4 regions of the Buttiauxella sp. AC142 genome follow, and region 2 is predicted to be linked to each of the others. Evidence: predicted binding sites of a transcription regulator. Region 2 holds the regulator's gene; each other region holds the start of a gene.
The links. The regulator PurR, encoded in region 2, represses purine synthesis genes. The targets are predictions, from matches to a motif close to CANGCAAACGTTTGCNTG.
Positions count from the first base shown of each region.

Region 1 (4,215 bases), 920 kb from region 2:
GAGCAGCAAGAGAGCATGGTCGCCATTGACTGGCAGGGCCAACAGTTTCGCGGTAACAATCAGCAAATTTTGCTCGAACAGCTAGAACAACAAGGCATTCGTGTGCCCTATTCTTGCCGGGCAGGAATTTGTGGAAGTTGCCGAATTAAGTTGGTTAGCGGAGAAGTCAAAGCGTTGAAGAAAAGCGCTATCAATGACGACGGAACAATTCTGTGCTGCAGCTGTATACCGGCGGGCGATGTGGAATTAGCGGGAAATTAAACAGCCTGATCGAGGTTAAGGTCGTTGCTTAACGGTTGCGGCCTTAATCTGTCATTCATCACTTTTATTGCATCACCCAACTGCATCGTGCGGCCAGCCAGTTGTAGACCCGGTTGCGCCAGTAAGCAGAGTGCCGCGTTGTCACCCGTTTCGACCACCAGCAGATTCACTTGCTGCATATCATCGCTTAACCATACACAAGCGGCGTCGCCAGGAATCGGCTGCCAGCAATCACCGTGAGACATAAAGTGCCAGCTTTTTGGCATTTGCGGCTTGAGGTAACGAATCGCCACCAGCGCATTTAATACCAGTTCCGCGCGTTGTTCTTTACTTAAAACCAGGTCGCGACATTTTTCTTCAAAAGAGAAAAAAAGCGCGGCATCGTCGACACAAAATCCAGTATTTTCAAAGGCATCAGGAGTAAGCATTTTACGTGGGAAACGCGAACGGAAAAGCATACCATTGGCTAAATCGAGCATCATACGATCGTGCTCTTCGTCATAATACCAACGCCAATTATCGTCCGGTTTAATCCGCATAATTATTACCTTCTCTCTTCTTCCCGCGATTAAAAATATCCTTATCGCCGCTTCGTAAATGAACACATTAATAAAAGACCAATATGTTCAAATTAGCAACAGTAATGGAATATAAAACAACCGGAGCAGGAAATAAAGCTCCGGTTGTCTGGAAAGTAAAATGATTACAGACCTGAAATGATTTCTTTAATCAGCGGCGGGCCTTTAAATATGAAGCCGGAATATATTTGAACCAGTGAAGCGCCAGCCGCCATCTTCTCACGCGCGGCAATCACTGAATCAATCCCACCTACGCCAATAATCGGCAAGCGACCATTTAATTCTTGCGACAGGCGGCGAATAATTTCGGTACTTTTTAACTGAACCGGACGACCACTTAATCCACCCATTTCATCGCAATATTTCATGCCCTGAACCAGGCTACGATCCAATGTGGTATTGGTGGCAATTACCCCATCAATATTATGGCGAACTAAACTATCAGCCACCTGGATCAATTCTTCTTCAGAAAGATCCGGCGCGATCTTCACGGCGACCGGCACATATTTATGGTGCAATGTCTGAAGTTCCTGCTGCTTATTTTTAATCGCAATTAAAAGATCGTCTAAGGCTTCGCCGTATTGCAGCGTACGTAATCCAGGGGTATTTGGCGAAGAAATATTGATCGCGATATAACCCGCATACGGATAAATTTTATCCATGCAGATCAAATAATCGTCTTTGCCTTGCTCAACTGGAGTGTCTTTATTCTTGCCGATATTGATGCCCAATACCCCATCGAAATGAGATTTTTTGACATTCTCAACCAGGTTATCAACCCCGAGGTTATTGAACCCCATGCGGTTAATTAAACCTTCAGCTTCAACCAGACGAAAAATGCGTGGCTTATCATTTCCAGGCTGTGGGCGAGGCGTGACAGTGCCAATTTCAATGGAGCCAAAGCCCATGGCACCCAACGCATCAATGCACTCACCGTTTTTGTCCAGGCCTGCGGCCAGACCCAATGGGTTCTTAAATGTCAGTCCCATGCAAGTCACAGGTTTTGACGGCACATTTTGCCGCACCAGCCATTCGAGAGGTGTACCTGTTACACGACGCAATTGCTGAAATGTCACTTCATGAGCGCGCTCTGGATCGAGCTTGAATAGGGCTTTACGAACGAAGGGGTAGTACATGAACTCTCCTGGATTCCCGGTATGCAAACCGGGGCAGTATTATTAACGATAACGCCCCTGAATGGAATTGACCTGCAACAAAAAACACCGAATCAACGCAAACGTTTTCTTCTCTTTGTCCTTTATGCGATTTCTGGCAAATGAAAACCAGATAAATCATTTAGTGGAATAACACTTCTGCGCGAATATCACACTCAATTGTTATCAATGTTACCTAAAAGCAAACATTTAGTTATAAGGAAACAATATGCGTGTGATAACCCTGGCTGGAAGCCCGCGCTTCCCCTCTCGTTCCAGTGCGCTGCTGGAATATGCCCGCGAAAAATTAAGCGCTTTGGATATCGAGGTATGTCACTGGCATCTACATAACTTCGCTCCAGAAGATTTGCTGTACGCCCGTTTCGACAGCCCGGCACTGCTCGCGTTAATTGAACAATTACAGCAAGCCGATGGGGTGATCATCGCAACTCCTGTCTATAAAGCTTCGTTTTCCGGTGCGCTGAAAACCTTGCTCGATCTGCTGCCTGAGCGTGCGCTGGATAAAAAAGTCGTTCTGCCTTTGGCAACGGGCGGCACCGTGGCACATATGTTGGCGGTCGATTACGCCTTAAAGCCTGTGCTTAACGCCCTGAAAGCTCAGGAAATCCTTCATGGCGTATTTGCCGACGACAGCCAAATTGCGGATTACCAGCACAAACCGGTGTTCAGCAATAACTTACAACAGCGTCTTGATAGCTCGCTGGAAACGTTCTGGCAGGCACTGCACCGCCGGGATTTTATCGTCACCTCCCCTTTTAAGGCGCAAGGAGTTGCCCATGTTTAATCTGCTAAAACGAACCGCGCCCTGGCTGATGCTGACTGGCGCTCTGAGCCTCAGCGCCACCCTGCACGCCGCAGAAACCGGGCCAGAACAGTTACGCATCGGATATCAAAAAGGTTCTGTGAGCATGGTGCTGGCAAAAAGCCATCAGCTGCTGGAAAAAGAGTATCCGCAAACCAAATTCCAGTGGATTGAATTCCCGGCTGGCCCGCAAATGCTGGAAGCGTTGAATATTGGCAGTATCGATCTGGGCAGCACCGGTGACATTCCACCAATTTTCGCCCAGGCGGCAGGCGCAGATCTTGTGTATGTCGGTTCTGAACCGGCAAAACCAAAAGCTGAAGTGATTCTGGTGCCAGAGAACAGCCCGCTTAAAACCGTGGCCGACCTGAAAGGGCATAAAATCGCTTTCCAGAAAGGCTCCAGTTCCCACAACCTGGTATTGAGAGCGCTACAAAAAGCCGGGCTGAAATTTACCGATGTCCAGCCTGCTTATTTAACACCAGCCGATGCTCGCGCCGCATTCCAACAAGGCAACGTTGATGCCTGGGCAATTTGGGATCCGTATTACTCCGCAGCACTATTGAACGGTGGCGTACGCGTGTTAACCGACGGCAGCGAGCTGAATCAGACGGGTTCTTTCTATCTTGCATCACGCCCTTATGCCGAACAAAACGGTCCGTTCCTGCAACACGTTCTGAAGACCTTTAGTGATGCCGATGCGTTAACTCGCACCCAACGTGACGCAAGCGTTGCGCTGCTGGCAAAAACCATGGGACTGCCGGAAAACGTGATTGCCACCTATTTCGATCATCGCCCACCAACGGTGATTACACCTGTCAGCGCCGAGACTGCGGCAAAACAACAGCAAACCGCAGATCTATTTTACGACAACCACTTAGTGCCTAAGAAAGTCGATATTCGCACCCGCATCTGGCAACCCGCTAAAGGAGATAAATCATGAGTCTGAATATGTTCTGGTTCTTACCTACCCATGGCGATGGCCATTACTTAGGCAGCAACGACTCCGCACGCCCGGTTGACCATGGCTACCTGCAACAAATTGCCCAGGCGGCAGACAGAATCGGCTTTACTGGTGTACTGATCCCAACAGGGCGTTCTTGCGAAGATGCCTGGCTGGTTGCCGCCTCCATGATTCCGGTGACGCAGCGTTTGAAATTCCTGGTGGCACTGCGCCCAAGCGTAACCTCACCAACCGTAGCAGCACGCCAGGCCGCAACACTTGATCGGCTTTCCAACGGTCGCGCTTTATTTAACCTGGTCACGGGTAGCGATCCGGAAGAGTTAGCGGCAGACGGCGTGTTCCTTAATCATCAGGAACGTTACGAAGCTTCCGCAGAATTTACCCAAATCTGGCGGCGCTTGCTGGAAGGCGAAACGGTCGATCACGAAGGCAAAC
Region 1 covers NZ_CEEDCH010000001.1:1,408,653-1,412,867, reverse strand. The annotation lists gene AC0IWZ_RS06370 (YcbX family protein) at 1-261, shown strand, start outside; gene zapC (cell division protein ZapC) at 258-800, opposite strand; gene pyrD (quinone-dependent dihydroorotate dehydrogenase) at 965-1,975, opposite strand; gene ssuE (NADPH-dependent FMN reductase) at 2,223-2,798, shown strand; gene AC0IWZ_RS06350 (sulfonate ABC transporter substrate-binding protein) at 2,791-3,759, shown strand; gene ssuD (FMNH2-dependent alkanesulfonate monooxygenase) at 3,756-4,215, shown strand, end outside.
Region 1: the regulator PurR is predicted to act here: its motif matches at 2,070-2,087, upstream of pyrD (quinone-dependent dihydroorotate dehydrogenase).

Region 2 (4,215 bases):
CAGCACACTTAATCCGGCCAGCCAGATAAGAAATCCTTTTGATGGTTGCATGTTTTTCTCTTGATTTATCTTGCAGGTTGATTGCCGCGAGAGTGTACGGAGTGCAATTACGCTTGTGAAACGCTAATATTTGTCTATTGCGTTCAAAAAATTTGTGAGCAGAAAAATGTGGTCTGAATATTCGCTGGAAGTGATAGATGCGGTGGCGCGCAATGGCAGCTTCAGCGGTGCTGCACAGGAGTTGCACCGCGTTCCGTCTGCCATCAGCTATACGGTACGGCAACTGGAAGAATGGTTAGCTGTTCCGCTGTTTGAACGCCGTCATCGTGATGTCGAATTAACCCCCGCGGGCGTCTTTTTTTTGAAGGAAGGGCGCTCTGTTATCAAAAAAATGATGACGACACGGCAGCAGTGCCAGCAGATCGCAAATGGATGGCGCGGACACCTGGCGATTGCGGTCGATAATATTGTAAAACCCGAACGCACGCGCCAGCTGGTGTTGGATTTCTACCGCCATTTCCCGGATATCGAGCTGCATATTTATCAGGAAGTGTTTAACGGTGTGTGGGACGCGCTGGCGGATGGGCGCGTTGAAGTTGCGATTGGCGCAACGCAGGCCATTCCTGTCGGTGGGCGTTTTGCCTTCCGGGACATGGGGACACTGAGTTGGCGTTGCGTGGTGGCTGCAAATCATCCCCTGGCGGTACAAGGCGGTACGTTAAGTGATGACGACTTACGTGCCTGGCCGTCGCTGGTTCTGGAAGATACCTCGCGTTCCTTGCCAAAGCGTATTACCTGGCTGCTGGATAACCAGCGGCGTGTAGTGGTGCCAGATTGGGAGTCGGGTTCCGATTGCCTGAGTGCAGGTTTGTGTATCGGTATGGTGCCATTGCATATCGCAAGGCCGTGGGTAGATTCCGGTAAATGGTGCGAGCTGACGCTGGATAACCCATTCCCGGATGCCGCGTGTTGCCTGACGTGGAAGCAAAATGATGCGTCACCCGCGCTAGCCTGGTTATTAGATTATCTGGGAGATAGCGAAACGATGAATCAGGAGTGGTTGCAGGAGCCTGACAGCGCTGCTTCACAGAGTTCGTAGGGTGGATAAGCCGCAGGCGTCATCCACCATTTACGTCAGAACTGTCGGATGACGCTGCTGTACGACCTACGCTATTTTAGCGGCGGTAATCGCGGAACGGACCGTCGGCTACGGAGCGGCGTTCAATCAGGCGCGGATGCACTTCAATGGACTGCGACTCTTCGCGTTTGTTGACGATTCTGTCCAGCAACATGTTAAACGCCGTTTCACCCAGCGAATCTTTTGGCTGGTGAATGGTGGTCAGTGCTGGCGAGAAGAAGCGGGCGTTACGCACGTTATCGTAGCCAATAATTGAAAGATCCTGCGGCACACGCAGACCCATTTCATCAGCGGCACAAATCGCGCCCATCGCCATAATATCCCCGCCACAGAAGACTGCCGTTGGACGATGAGACTGGCCGAGAATCTGCTGCATCGCGCGGTACCCAGACTCTGGCTCAAAGTCGCCCTGAACAATCCAGTTTTCTGGAATGGCGATACCGGCTTCTTCCAGCGCTTTCATAAAGCCTGCGTGACGACCGCCGCCGGTGTTACGTTCCATTTGGCCAGGAATGGCGCCAATTTCACGGTGGCCGCGTTCAATCAAATAACGCCCGGCCAGATAACCGCCGTGGAACGCGTTATCGACCACAGAGTCGGTGAAGTCTGCGCGAGCTTCGCCCCAGTCCATCACCACCATGGGGATATGGCGATATTCTTCGAGCATTGTCAGCAGTGATTCCGGATACTCAGAACACATCACCAGCAGGCCATCGACGCGCTTTTGCGCCATCATTGATAAATAAGCGCGCTGTTTTTCAAAGTTGTTGTGCGCATTGCCCAGAATCAGGGTATAGCCTTTTTCAAAGCAGCTATTTTCCACGGCTTCGATGATCTCGGCGAAATAAGGGGCTTCGCTGGAAGTGGCAAGCAGACCAATCGTTTTGGTGTGATTAACTTTAAGGCTGCGTGCGACGGCACTAGGTGAATAGTGCAATTCTTTGATTGCCGCCCAGACCGCATTGCGAGTCTCTTCCGCCACAAAGCGAGTTTTGTTAATCACATGTGATACGGTTGTAGTGGAAACGTTTGCGCGCTTCGCCACGTCCTTGATTGTCGCCATTAAATTTCACTCCAGGCCATATCGTAAACTCCTGATAACTAATATGTTAAACGTTTGCGTACACTGACTCCTGAGGCAACGTTTGGGTTGCGGGTATGCCGGGATTGCGACATAAAACGGAAGGAGGGCATAGAATTGATGGTACGCAATAAATTAGCGAGGGATTTTGGCCTATCCGGAAGAAAAGTGGAAGAGGGAAAAGCGATATCAGGTTAAAACCAGGAGGATTTTTATTTCTGGTTGTGGGAAAATCACTCTGACACACCGATTGTAAGGTAATTAAAAGGAGTTTATTGATGAGCACAGATTTGAAATTTTCAATCACCACAACGGTCATTGTTCTGGCACTGATCGTCTGTGGCGCGTTAACTGCCGTACTGCACTGATTAAAATGGGCCGCAATCGCGGCCCATATCTTTTAGGTTTTACGCTGCCAGATTCTTCGCAACAAATTCCCAGTTCACCAGCGCCCAGAAATGCTCAAGGTAGCCTGCGCGAGCATTACGGTAGTCGATGTAGTAAGCATGTTCCCATACGTCTACTGTCAACAGCGGTTTTGCCGCAGTGGTCAGCGGGGTGCCGGCATTAGACGTTGAAACGATAGCTAATGCGCCATCTTCTTGCTTAACCAGCCAGGTCCAACCCGCGCCGAAGTTTTTGATAGCCGCGTCGGTAAACTGCTGTTTGAATTCAGCAAAGCTACCAAAAGATTTATTGATGGCTTCCAGCAGTGCGCCTGTTGGTTCGCCACCTGCGTTTGGCGCCAGACAGTTCCAGTAGAATGTGTGGTTCCACACCTGTGCTGCGTTGTTGAATACGCCGCCTTCTGAAGTACGAACGATCTCTTCCAGAGTTTTACCTTCAAACGCGGTGCCCTTAACCAGATTGTTCAGGTTAGTGACGTAGGTTTGATGGTGTTTACCGTAATGGTATTCCAGCGTTTCGGCAGAGATGTGCGGGGCTAAAGCATCTTTCGCATATGGTAGTGCAGGTAATTCGAACGACATTGCAAACTCCTTATTACCCATCATTCTTCGAGCCGCATCGTTGACTCAAATGAGTTAGGGTATCTATTGTTAAATAAACACTTTTAGTGCGGGTTTAGGTTAACAAATTGAAAGGAAAAGCAAAAGAGAAACGCACTTACCCGTTTAAGGGCAAGTGCGAGTTTTTACGAAGAGGGATTAACGAATGGTTTTTGAGGTCATAACGCGTTTGGCACCCACATAATGGCGCTGCCAGTAATCTTCACTTAAAGACGTGATTTGAATATCGCGACCCGTGCGAGGTGACTGGATGAATTTGCCATTGCCAACATACACGCCAACGTGATCAGCGGTGCCGCGACCACGGGTGCGGAAGAAGACCAGATCGCCTGTTTCCAGTTCGCCACGGTCTACTGAAGAAGCATCACGCAGATGGTACATCTCGTTCGCGGTGCGCGGAATGCGGAATTTCACCAGGTCTTTATAAGCGTAGTAAACCAGACCGCTGCAATCGAAACCGGTATTTGGCGACGTGCCTCCCCAGCGATACGGTTTGCCAATCTGGCCCATCAATTTATTCATTGCCGTTTTTTGTGCTTTTTGCACGCGGACTTTATGCGCCTGAGCAATAGTCGTTGGATGCTCTGCTTTAACTTTCACACAACGCGTTTTGTAACCTTTGCGAGGTTTACTGCATTTTTCGGTGAAAGTAACAGGCTGGACTTTTGCGAGCTGAGAGGATTTTTTGCGGTCGGTTTTGGCAAGATTCTTGGTTTTGGTGCTGCTGGCATTTTTAACGGTTTTACTTTTCGCGGCAGCGGTTTCTTTTTTCTTGCTTGCAGTCTTGGTGGTGGTGCTTTTCTTGCTGGCGGTAGTGGTTTTCTGTTTACTCTTACTGTTCTTTTCTGTGCTCTTCGTTGTGGATTTCACAACGTGCGCCTTTTGCGCGACCACGGGACGAGCGTGTTCAGACGCCTGCGTCAATGGTATATACGGCAAGGTAAATAGCAGAGCACAGAGCGTGATAG
Region 2 covers NZ_CEEDCH010000001.1:2,331,187-2,335,401, reverse strand. The annotation lists gene punC (purine nucleoside transporter PunC) at 1-51, opposite strand, end outside; gene punR (DNA-binding transcriptional activator PunR) at 167-1,099, shown strand; gene purR (HTH-type transcriptional repressor PurR) at 1,176-2,201, opposite strand; gene cydH (cytochrome bd-I oxidase subunit CydH) at 2,498-2,587, shown strand; gene sodB (superoxide dismutase [Fe]) at 2,627-3,208, opposite strand; gene AC0IWZ_RS10750 (C40 family peptidase) at 3,386-4,215, opposite strand, start outside.

Region 3 (4,215 bases), 810 kb from region 2:
GTCATAGCTATCTACGGTGCTGATGTCCCATCCGACTAAGGGATGGGTCTGGATAACATCACTATTTTTTTCCATCATAACCCCTTTTATACGTGTGTTTAAGACAACGGTTCGCGAGGTTTAATGCTTGTTTAATGTGAAGCCAATTAAGTATATCAATGATTAAGCTAATTCGACGGAGAAATAAATACCTTGCAACACATTTTTTACATAAAAGCGTGTATTTGGACAATTTTTAAGCAGGCGGATGTTTGTTGATATCAGTCAAATCTGAGTTGTGAGCGGGAAGGGAAATATTTAAAGAGTGAAATTTAAACAATAAAAAAACCGGATGGCGACACCCGGCATAAAAAATAACGAGGGAAAATTATTTTGGTGATGGTATGAAAGCAGCGGTACAACATTGAATTTGCCACTTCCAGGATGGTTTTTAATCCGCAGCAAACCAGTCGTCGGCGCTTTCCCAGGTTTCTTGCAATATTTCGCTAATACGATCGCGAGTTTCTTTGCTGGCCCCTAACACTGAAAGGTTGTTAGCAGCGGCATAACGCACCTGAACATGGCTTTCGTCTTCAGGATAATACTGGGTAATACGGCGTGAGAGTTCATTGGCAAGCGCATCAACAGCGCCTGGCGGCAGAGATGTAGTTTTGGCAATAGTGACTTCAATACGCATAATAGCCCCCTGTATAATATACTGGATATTTATACAGTCATATTCTCAGGTATGCAACAGGGGGCATTAAATTTTATTATTTTACTGACCAGTTGACTTGTTCGCCGGCAAGGAAAGGTACGATGCTATCGTCAGAAGTCTCAATGATTTCTGGGATTTGTACCGGAGTACGCACCAGTTCAATGGTTTCTTCGTTAACCGGTAAACCGTAGAAACGTGGGCCATTCAGTGAAGTAAACGCTTCGAAATGCTGCATTGCATTCATTTCTTCAAAGACGGTCGCATAAGCGCCCAGTGCCGAAGGAGCGTTAAAGCAGCCTGCACAACCACAACTCGCTTCTTTACGGTGACGTGCGTGCGGGGCTGAATCCGTGCCAAGGAACACGCGGTCGCATCCGCTGGCAACCAGCTCACGTAACGCTTCCTGATGAACGCTGCGCTTCAAAATTGGCAGGCAGTACAGGTGAGGGCGAACGCCGCCAACCAGCATATGGTTGCGGTTAAACATCAGGTGTTGTGGTGTGATGGTCGCGCCCAACAAGGAGTTTCCTTCCTTCACATACTGTGCCGCGTCTTTGGTGGTGATGTGTTCAAACACCACTTTCAGTTCAGGTAGTTGCTTACGCAGCGGTTCCATCACGGTTTCGATAAAGCGTGCTTCACGGTCGAAAATGTCGATGTCTGCATGAGTCACTTCGCCGTGAATAAGCAAAGGCATGCCGATTTTTTGCATACGCTCAAGCACCGGTAAAATCGCGGCGGTGCTGGTCACGCCGTGGCTTGAGTTGGTTGTTGCGTTGGCAGGATAGAGTTTTGCAGCAGTAAACACGCCTTCGTTGAATCCGCGCTCAACTTCGTTCGGGTCAAGGGAGTCAGTCAGGTAGCAGGTCATCAACGGCTCAAAATTATGCCCTTGAGGCACCGCATCCAGAATGCGTTGACGATAAGCAATGGCGGCTTCAACCGTTGTCACAGGCGGCACCAGATTTGGCATGACAATCGCGCGACCATAAATTTCGCTGGTATAAGGCACCACCGTTTTTAACATCTCACCATCACGAAGGTGAACATGCCAGTCGTCTGGGCGGCGAATTTTTAATACCTGAGGTAGTACGGTCATGAAAGTGCTCCGGCGTAGGAAGGAAATAACGATGATTTATGCCGGGCACAAAGGATAAGCGCAAACGTTTCGCTTTGCACCCATTTCGTTGAGATTTTCACGGGGAGAAGGTGTTCTCCCCGCAGGAAAGCCGATTACTCAGTGAAAGGAATCACAATCTCGCCAGGTTTAACTTCAATCCCTTTAGCGTATTTCTTAGCCAGTTTTTCGCCTGTGCTGTTGTCTTCACTCAAAATATAAGCGGGCTGCTGGTTAAAGTAATTCCGTAACGACTGATTCAGATAGGGAATCAGAGTCTGAACAATCGTCTTCATTTTTTCTGGCTCGACGGTGGCGTCTACCACTTCCATTTCCTGCAAATAAATAGCGCCTTGCTCTTTATTGAAGGTCGGTAAAGCCTTTAATTTCAGTTTGATATTGGCTTTTTGGTTACCGAATAGCGACGTCATATCCAGATTAGCATCGCCCGTCAGCGTGATTTTGTTTGGCTCTTCACGGCCAATCGCACTGGCTAAATTGGTCAAAACAATATGAGCATCGGCAACACCTGGCAGGCCAATGTCTTTAGAAAAATTATTACGTTTATGCAGCGCCTGGTTGATTTCCTGCTCGCTGATGGTGTATTGCGTTAGCTGGTTACAACCCACCACTAATCCGCTCAGCATCAATGCTGCGGCTAACACTATCTTTTTCATGGAGTTCCTTAACATGCTGCTTTGGTCACAGATCCTGACATAAAGCATGATGTTCTACCAGCGCAGGCAGTGCTACAGGAAAAGCCTTAATTTTTTATTCAGCACAATGTGTTTATGAACCAGAAGTTGAAGGCGGGTGGAATTACCCGCCGTAGAACCATGAACAATCTTTAGATCGCATGAGATGACAGCAGATTAATTTGCGTCTGTTTGGCCATATTATCGCGATAGGCAGCAACCCGGCTTGGCCACTCAATTCCGGCAACCAGCGTCAGATTACGCAGCAGCGGGAACAGATGAATATCATCTTCTGACAGCTCGCCGTTAACCGCATTGGGCTGAACAATCAGCTTATCGAGCTTGCGCAAATCATCGCTGATTTTCTTGATAAGACCGGGTGAGTGCGTCAGAAGATCGGCAAAGGAACCGATCATCGCCTCTTTCTTTTTGGTGAAATAAGCACGCGCTTCGGGTGTGGCAAATTCATCGAATGGCGCTTTCGCAATGCGGGGTATCGTCAGTTGCTGAACATAGCTCTGCACATGGCGCAGCCACTCGGAAATCGCGGCGTTAGTGCTGCCAGTAATTAACGGTTCGCCATCGAGTTTATCGACGTAATACACGATATCCATGCTTTCGGGTAGATAACGACTATCGTCTTTTTGCAGGATTGGCGCCATTTTCTTGCCAATCATTTTTGTCGGGGTAGCTTCATCGTCGTTTAACAAGACTTTTAACTCGATGGGGATGTTCTTTAAGCCAAAAATCATGCGTGCTTTAAGGCAGAAAGGGCAGTGATCGTAAATATAAAGCTTCACGTTACTCCTCCATATCAATCGTCAGGAAAAATCCGTCAATTTTTGAGTATGGAGGAGAATACCAGGGGCTGCAAACTAGTTGCCCGGTTCAAGCATCGAGGGTTCAACAGGTTTCGTGCTGAACTGCCACCACAGCGCGAAAAGCGTAATGATGCCAATAATCCCCAGCATCACCCACGGAAGTTCCGGCTGATTAATGCTTTTCCCTGCGTCATAAAGCCACCCGCCGCCCGCATAACCGAATGCGCCACCGATGGCCAGGCCCAGCCGACTGAACCCCATATAACTGCCGCGAGCGCGTGAATCAGCGAGCGATGCACTCAGCGTTTCGCGAGCCGGTTCGGCAATAATGGAGCCAATGTAAAACACGCAAATCAGGGTAAACAGCTGCTGAAGATTGCTGCTTAAACCCATCGGCAACATCGCCAGCGACATCAGCAACAAACCGGCCATCAAACGTTGCTCAAGACGAAAGCGTTTTTCGCTCCAGCGAGCAATTGGGTACAGCAGCGTTAACGAGAGCGCCGCTTCAATGGCGTACATCCATTTCACTGCGGCAGGCGTCCCGGCAATTTCGTTGACCATAATCGGCAGCATCAACATTACCTGCACCGCTAACATGTAATAACCGGCTAGCGTCAGAACATAAGTGATGAAGCGTTTGTCACGCAGCACACGCCCCATGCCTTCGAGCATCGGTGTGCGAATAGTGGAAAGTTTATAAGCAGGCAGCAGCCAGGCATTGACGCCTGCGCAAATGACAAACATCACGGCGCCTACAGCACACACCAGACGGAAATCATATTGCAGCAACCAGCTTCCAAGCAGGGCGCCAATCACCGCCCCGGCGCTGTCTTGCATCATCAATATTGAGAAGAAACGGCCACGCTGATGTGGGCGCACCAG
Region 3 covers NZ_CEEDCH010000001.1:1,524,901-1,529,115, forward strand. The annotation lists gene bssS (biofilm formation regulator BssS) at 1-75, opposite strand, end outside; gene dinI (DNA damage-inducible protein I) at 431-676, opposite strand; gene pyrC (dihydroorotase) at 753-1,796, opposite strand; gene AC0IWZ_RS06930 (lipoprotein) at 1,931-2,491, opposite strand; gene grxB (glutaredoxin 2) at 2,662-3,309, opposite strand; gene mdtH (multidrug efflux MFS transporter MdtH) at 3,385-4,215, opposite strand, start outside.
Region 3: the regulator PurR is predicted to act here: its motif matches at 1,854-1,871, upstream of pyrC (dihydroorotase).

Region 4 (4,215 bases), 1.1 Mb from region 2:
GCCGTCATATGACCAATTGCGACTGCTTCATACTCACGCGTGATTTCGCGTAATTGCAAAGCCTCAACCAGGTGAGTTTGCGCCGGTACTGTTTTCGCCACCACCATCAAACCGGTGGTGTCTTTATCCAGACGATGCACAATGCCCGCACGCGGCACATCGGCAATCGGTGGATAATAATGCAGCAGTGCATTTAGTACGGTTCCGTCAGGATTACCCGCACCAGGATGCACAACGAAATCTCGCGGCTTGTTAATCACCAGAATATCGTCATCTTCATAGACAATATTAAGCGGGATATCTTGTGGTTCCCAGCGCACATCCTCTTCGATTTCTGCATTGATTGTGACGCTCTCGCCACCCAATACTTTTTCTTTTGGCTTGTCGCTGATCGTGCCGTTGACCAGCACGCGTTGTTCAAGAATCCATTCTTTTATGCGCGATCGTGAATAATCAGGGAACAATTCGGCCAAAGCTTGATCTAAGCGTTGACCGAGTTGAGATTCGGACACTGTTGCGGTGAGTTGTACTAGTTGTGCCATAGACAGCTTCTTCGTTAACGTTGGGTTTTACGGCAATGCCGTTTAATATAGTGTGCTATTGTAGCTGGTCTTTATCGGGAGCTGGTACTGTGAGCCTCCCGGATAACATTCTGAGGAAAGTCAAAACGTCATGACGCGTATGAAATATCTGGTGGCAGCAGCCACGTTGAGCCTGGCTTTGGCTGGTTGCTCCAGTTCCAAGGATGAGGTTCCTGATAATCCACCTTCTGAGATCTATGCGACTGCCCAGCAAAAGTTGCAGGACGGTAACTTTAAAGCGGCGATAACGCAACTGGAAGCGCTGGATAACCGTTATCCGTTCGGGCCTTACTCACAGCAAGTGCAGTTAGATCTTATTTACGCTTACTATAAGAACGCTGATTTGCCGCTGGCTCAGGCTGCGATCGATCGCTTTATGCGTCTGAATCCTACCCATCCAAACATCGACTACGTACTTTACATGCGTGGTCTGACGGATATGGCGTTGGATGATAGCGCATTACAAGGTTTCTTCGGTGTAGATCGTTCAGACCGAGATCCTGCTCATGCTCGTGATGCTTTCAACGATTTCTCTAAACTGGTTCGTGGTTATCCGAACAGCCAGTATGTCACCGATGCCACCAAGCGTCTGGTGTTCCTGAAAGATCGTTTAGCGAAATATGAGCTTTCGGTGGCGCAATACTACACTAAACGCGGCGCGTGGGTTGCAGTAGTTAACCGTGTCGAAGGAATGTTGCGCGATTTCCCTGATACTCAGGCCACTCGTGATGGTCTGAAGTTGATGGAAAATGCTTACCGCGAAATGCAAATGCCGGCTCAGGCCGATAAAGTTGCTAAAATTATCGCGGCTAATAGCAGCAAAGCCTGATTCGCTGATTTATAAAAACAAAATGGCAGCCCTGGTGGCTGCCATTTTTATTGCCTGAAACACCAAACTGAAACGGTTTAGCGTCAGGTCATCCCATCAAATATGGACGCAATTTCTTCGTTCCACAAGCTTTAAAAACAGAGATCCTGTCCTGCCTCACAAAAAGGGTTTGCTGACAAAATGTGACAAAATAGTGTGATTCACATCACGCATTTTGACATTCAGAAAGGTATGCTGGAGTTACCAAGACGGGAAAGACAAGAGGTAACTTTATGACAATGAACATTACCAGCAAGCAAATGGAAATCACCCCAGCTATTCGTCAGCACGTCGCAGACCGTCTCACTAAACTGGACAAGTGGCAAACTCATCTAATTAATCCACACATTGTTTTGTCCAAAGAACCGAAAGGATTTGTGGCTGATGCCACCATTAATACGCCAAACGGCCAGCTCGTAGCGAGCGCTAAACACGATGATATGTATACGGCTATCAACGATTTGATTAACAAACTGGAGCGGCAGTTGAATAAAGTGCAACACAAAGGTGAAGCGCGTCGCACAGCAGGCTCAGTGAAAGACGTTGCTATCGCGGAAATTGAAGAAGAGTAAATTTTAGCTTTATCAATCACACCAACGCGCCTCCGGGCGCGTTTTTTATTGACAGAGCGAAAACAGACCGGGTACCTTACTTGTACGACTTATCAGGAACCGCCCATGAAATTATTTCCGTTTTTCTTCGCATTCTTTTTTACCTTCCCCTGAATGGGAGGCAATTCGTCGTGTGATAAAGAATGCGAAGACGAACAAACAGGCCTCCCCCAGCGGGGAGGCCTTTTTTATGGAATTTAAAAAGGTAGCGTTATGAGTGAGACAAACCCATTGCTGGCACTACGCGATAAAATCAGTGCACTGGATGTAAAACTGCTGGCTTTGCTGGCAGAACGTCGCTTGTTGGCTGTAGAAGTCGGAAAGGCGAAACTTGCGACTCATCGCCCAGTGCGTGATATCGATCGTGAGCGAGATTTGCTGGAGCGCCTGATTACTCTGGGTAAAACGCATAATCTGGACGCCCATTACATCACTCGTCTGTTTCAACTTATCATTGAAGACTCAGTCCTGACACAGCAAACGCTATTGCAGCAGCATCTTAATAAAACTAATCCGCAATCAGCTCGAATCGCGTTCCTCGGCCCAAAAGGTTCTTACTCGCACCTTGCCGCTCGTCAGTATGCCGCTCGTCACTTTGAACAGTTTATTGAAAGTGGCTGCGCTAAGTTCCATGACATCTTCAACCAGGTTGAAACGGGCCAGGCCGATTACGCCGTCGTACCGCTAGAAAACACCAGCTCAGGTGCCATCAATGATGTGTACGATTTATTACAACACACCAGCTTGTCTATCGTTGCTGAAATGACCGTGCCAATCGACCACTGTGTGTTAGTTAATGGCACAACCGATCTGAACACTATCCAGACGGTGTACAGTCATCCGCAACCGTTCCAGCAATGCAGCCAGTTCATTAATCGCTACCCGCACTGGAAAATTGAATATTGCGAAAGCACCTCTGCGGCGATGGAAAAAGTGGCTCAGGCAAATTCTCCACTTGTTGCAGCTCTGGGCAACGAAGCCGGCGGTGCGCTTTATGGTTTACAAGTTCTTGAACGCAACCTGGCAAACCAGACACAGAACATTACCCGTTTCATTGTGTTGGCACGCAAAGCGGTAGAAGTGACCGACCAGGTCCCTGCCAAAACGACCTTGCTGATCGCTACCGGTCAACAAGCCGGTGCTCTTGTAGAAGCGCTGCTGGTTCTGCGTAATCACAATCTGATTATGACGAAACTGGAATCTCGCCCGATTAACGGCAATCCGTGGGAAGAGATGTTTTATCTGGATGTTCAGGCAAACCTGAACGATGAAACGATGCGTAAAGCTCTGCGCGAACTGGGTGAAATCACTCGCTCCATGAAAGTGCTCGGCTGCTATCCAAGCGAAAACGTAGTGCCTGTCGATCCGGTATAACACTGGCAGTAAGCCAGCGCCATGCTGGCTTACTGCGTCTGTTTAAACTTCAGTTTGGGCATTCCCGCAACCGCGACGCCGAGCATAAAAATCGCCCCAGATAATGGCTTCGCAGCAACTTCTGCATCATCCATATTTTCTCGCGTCGTTGTGATAAACAACGTTTTCATATCATCGCCGCCAAAGCACACCATTGTCGGGCATCGCACCGGTAAACGGTATTCTTCAAGTATTTCACCGGTCGGCGATATACGGGCAATCCGATAACCATCAAACAATGCTGTCCAGTAGCAGCCTTCCACGTCAATTGCGGCGCCGTCAGGAATGCCTTGCCCTGGCTCGAAACGCTTAAACACTTCGCGTTTGCCCGGTTCACCTTGCTCATTTAAAGGGGTTCGGTAAATCACTCGATTTGGGGTATCGGAGGTAAACATCCATTTTTTATCTTCACTAAACGCTAAACCATTAGCCCCGTGAATATCATGTTGGATGACATGCGGCGTCAGATCGTTGTCCACGCGGCACAGTAACGCACCGTTGTAATCGCCCGGTCCCCAAAATGTTCCGGCGTAAAAACGCCCTTCTCTGTCAGTTCCACCATCATTAAAACGAGCCAAAGCCGGATTATTGGGATTATCACAAACTTTATGAGTGATAAGCCCAGTGCGATTCGTGAGATAAATTCCACTTCGCAGCGCAACAATAAAACCGCCCGTTTCGCATAAAGCAAAACAGCCGACTTCCTCTGAAAATTGGATTACATCGTGTTTTTTGCTTTCGA
Region 4 covers NZ_CEEDCH010000001.1:3,424,124-3,428,338, forward strand. The annotation lists gene rluD (23S rRNA pseudouridine(1911/1915/1917) synthase RluD) at 1-542, opposite strand, end outside; gene bamD (outer membrane protein assembly factor BamD) at 673-1,410, shown strand; gene raiA (ribosome-associated translation inhibitor RaiA) at 1,683-2,021, shown strand; Phe leader region at 2,126-2,252, shown strand; gene pheL (pheA operon leader peptide PheL) at 2,127-2,174, shown strand; gene pheA (bifunctional chorismate mutase/prephenate dehydratase) at 2,274-3,434, shown strand; gene AC0IWZ_RS15975 (SMP-30/gluconolactonase/LRE family protein) at 3,464-4,215, opposite strand, start outside.
Region 4: the regulator PurR is predicted to act here: its motif matches at 1,568-1,585, upstream of raiA (ribosome-associated translation inhibitor RaiA).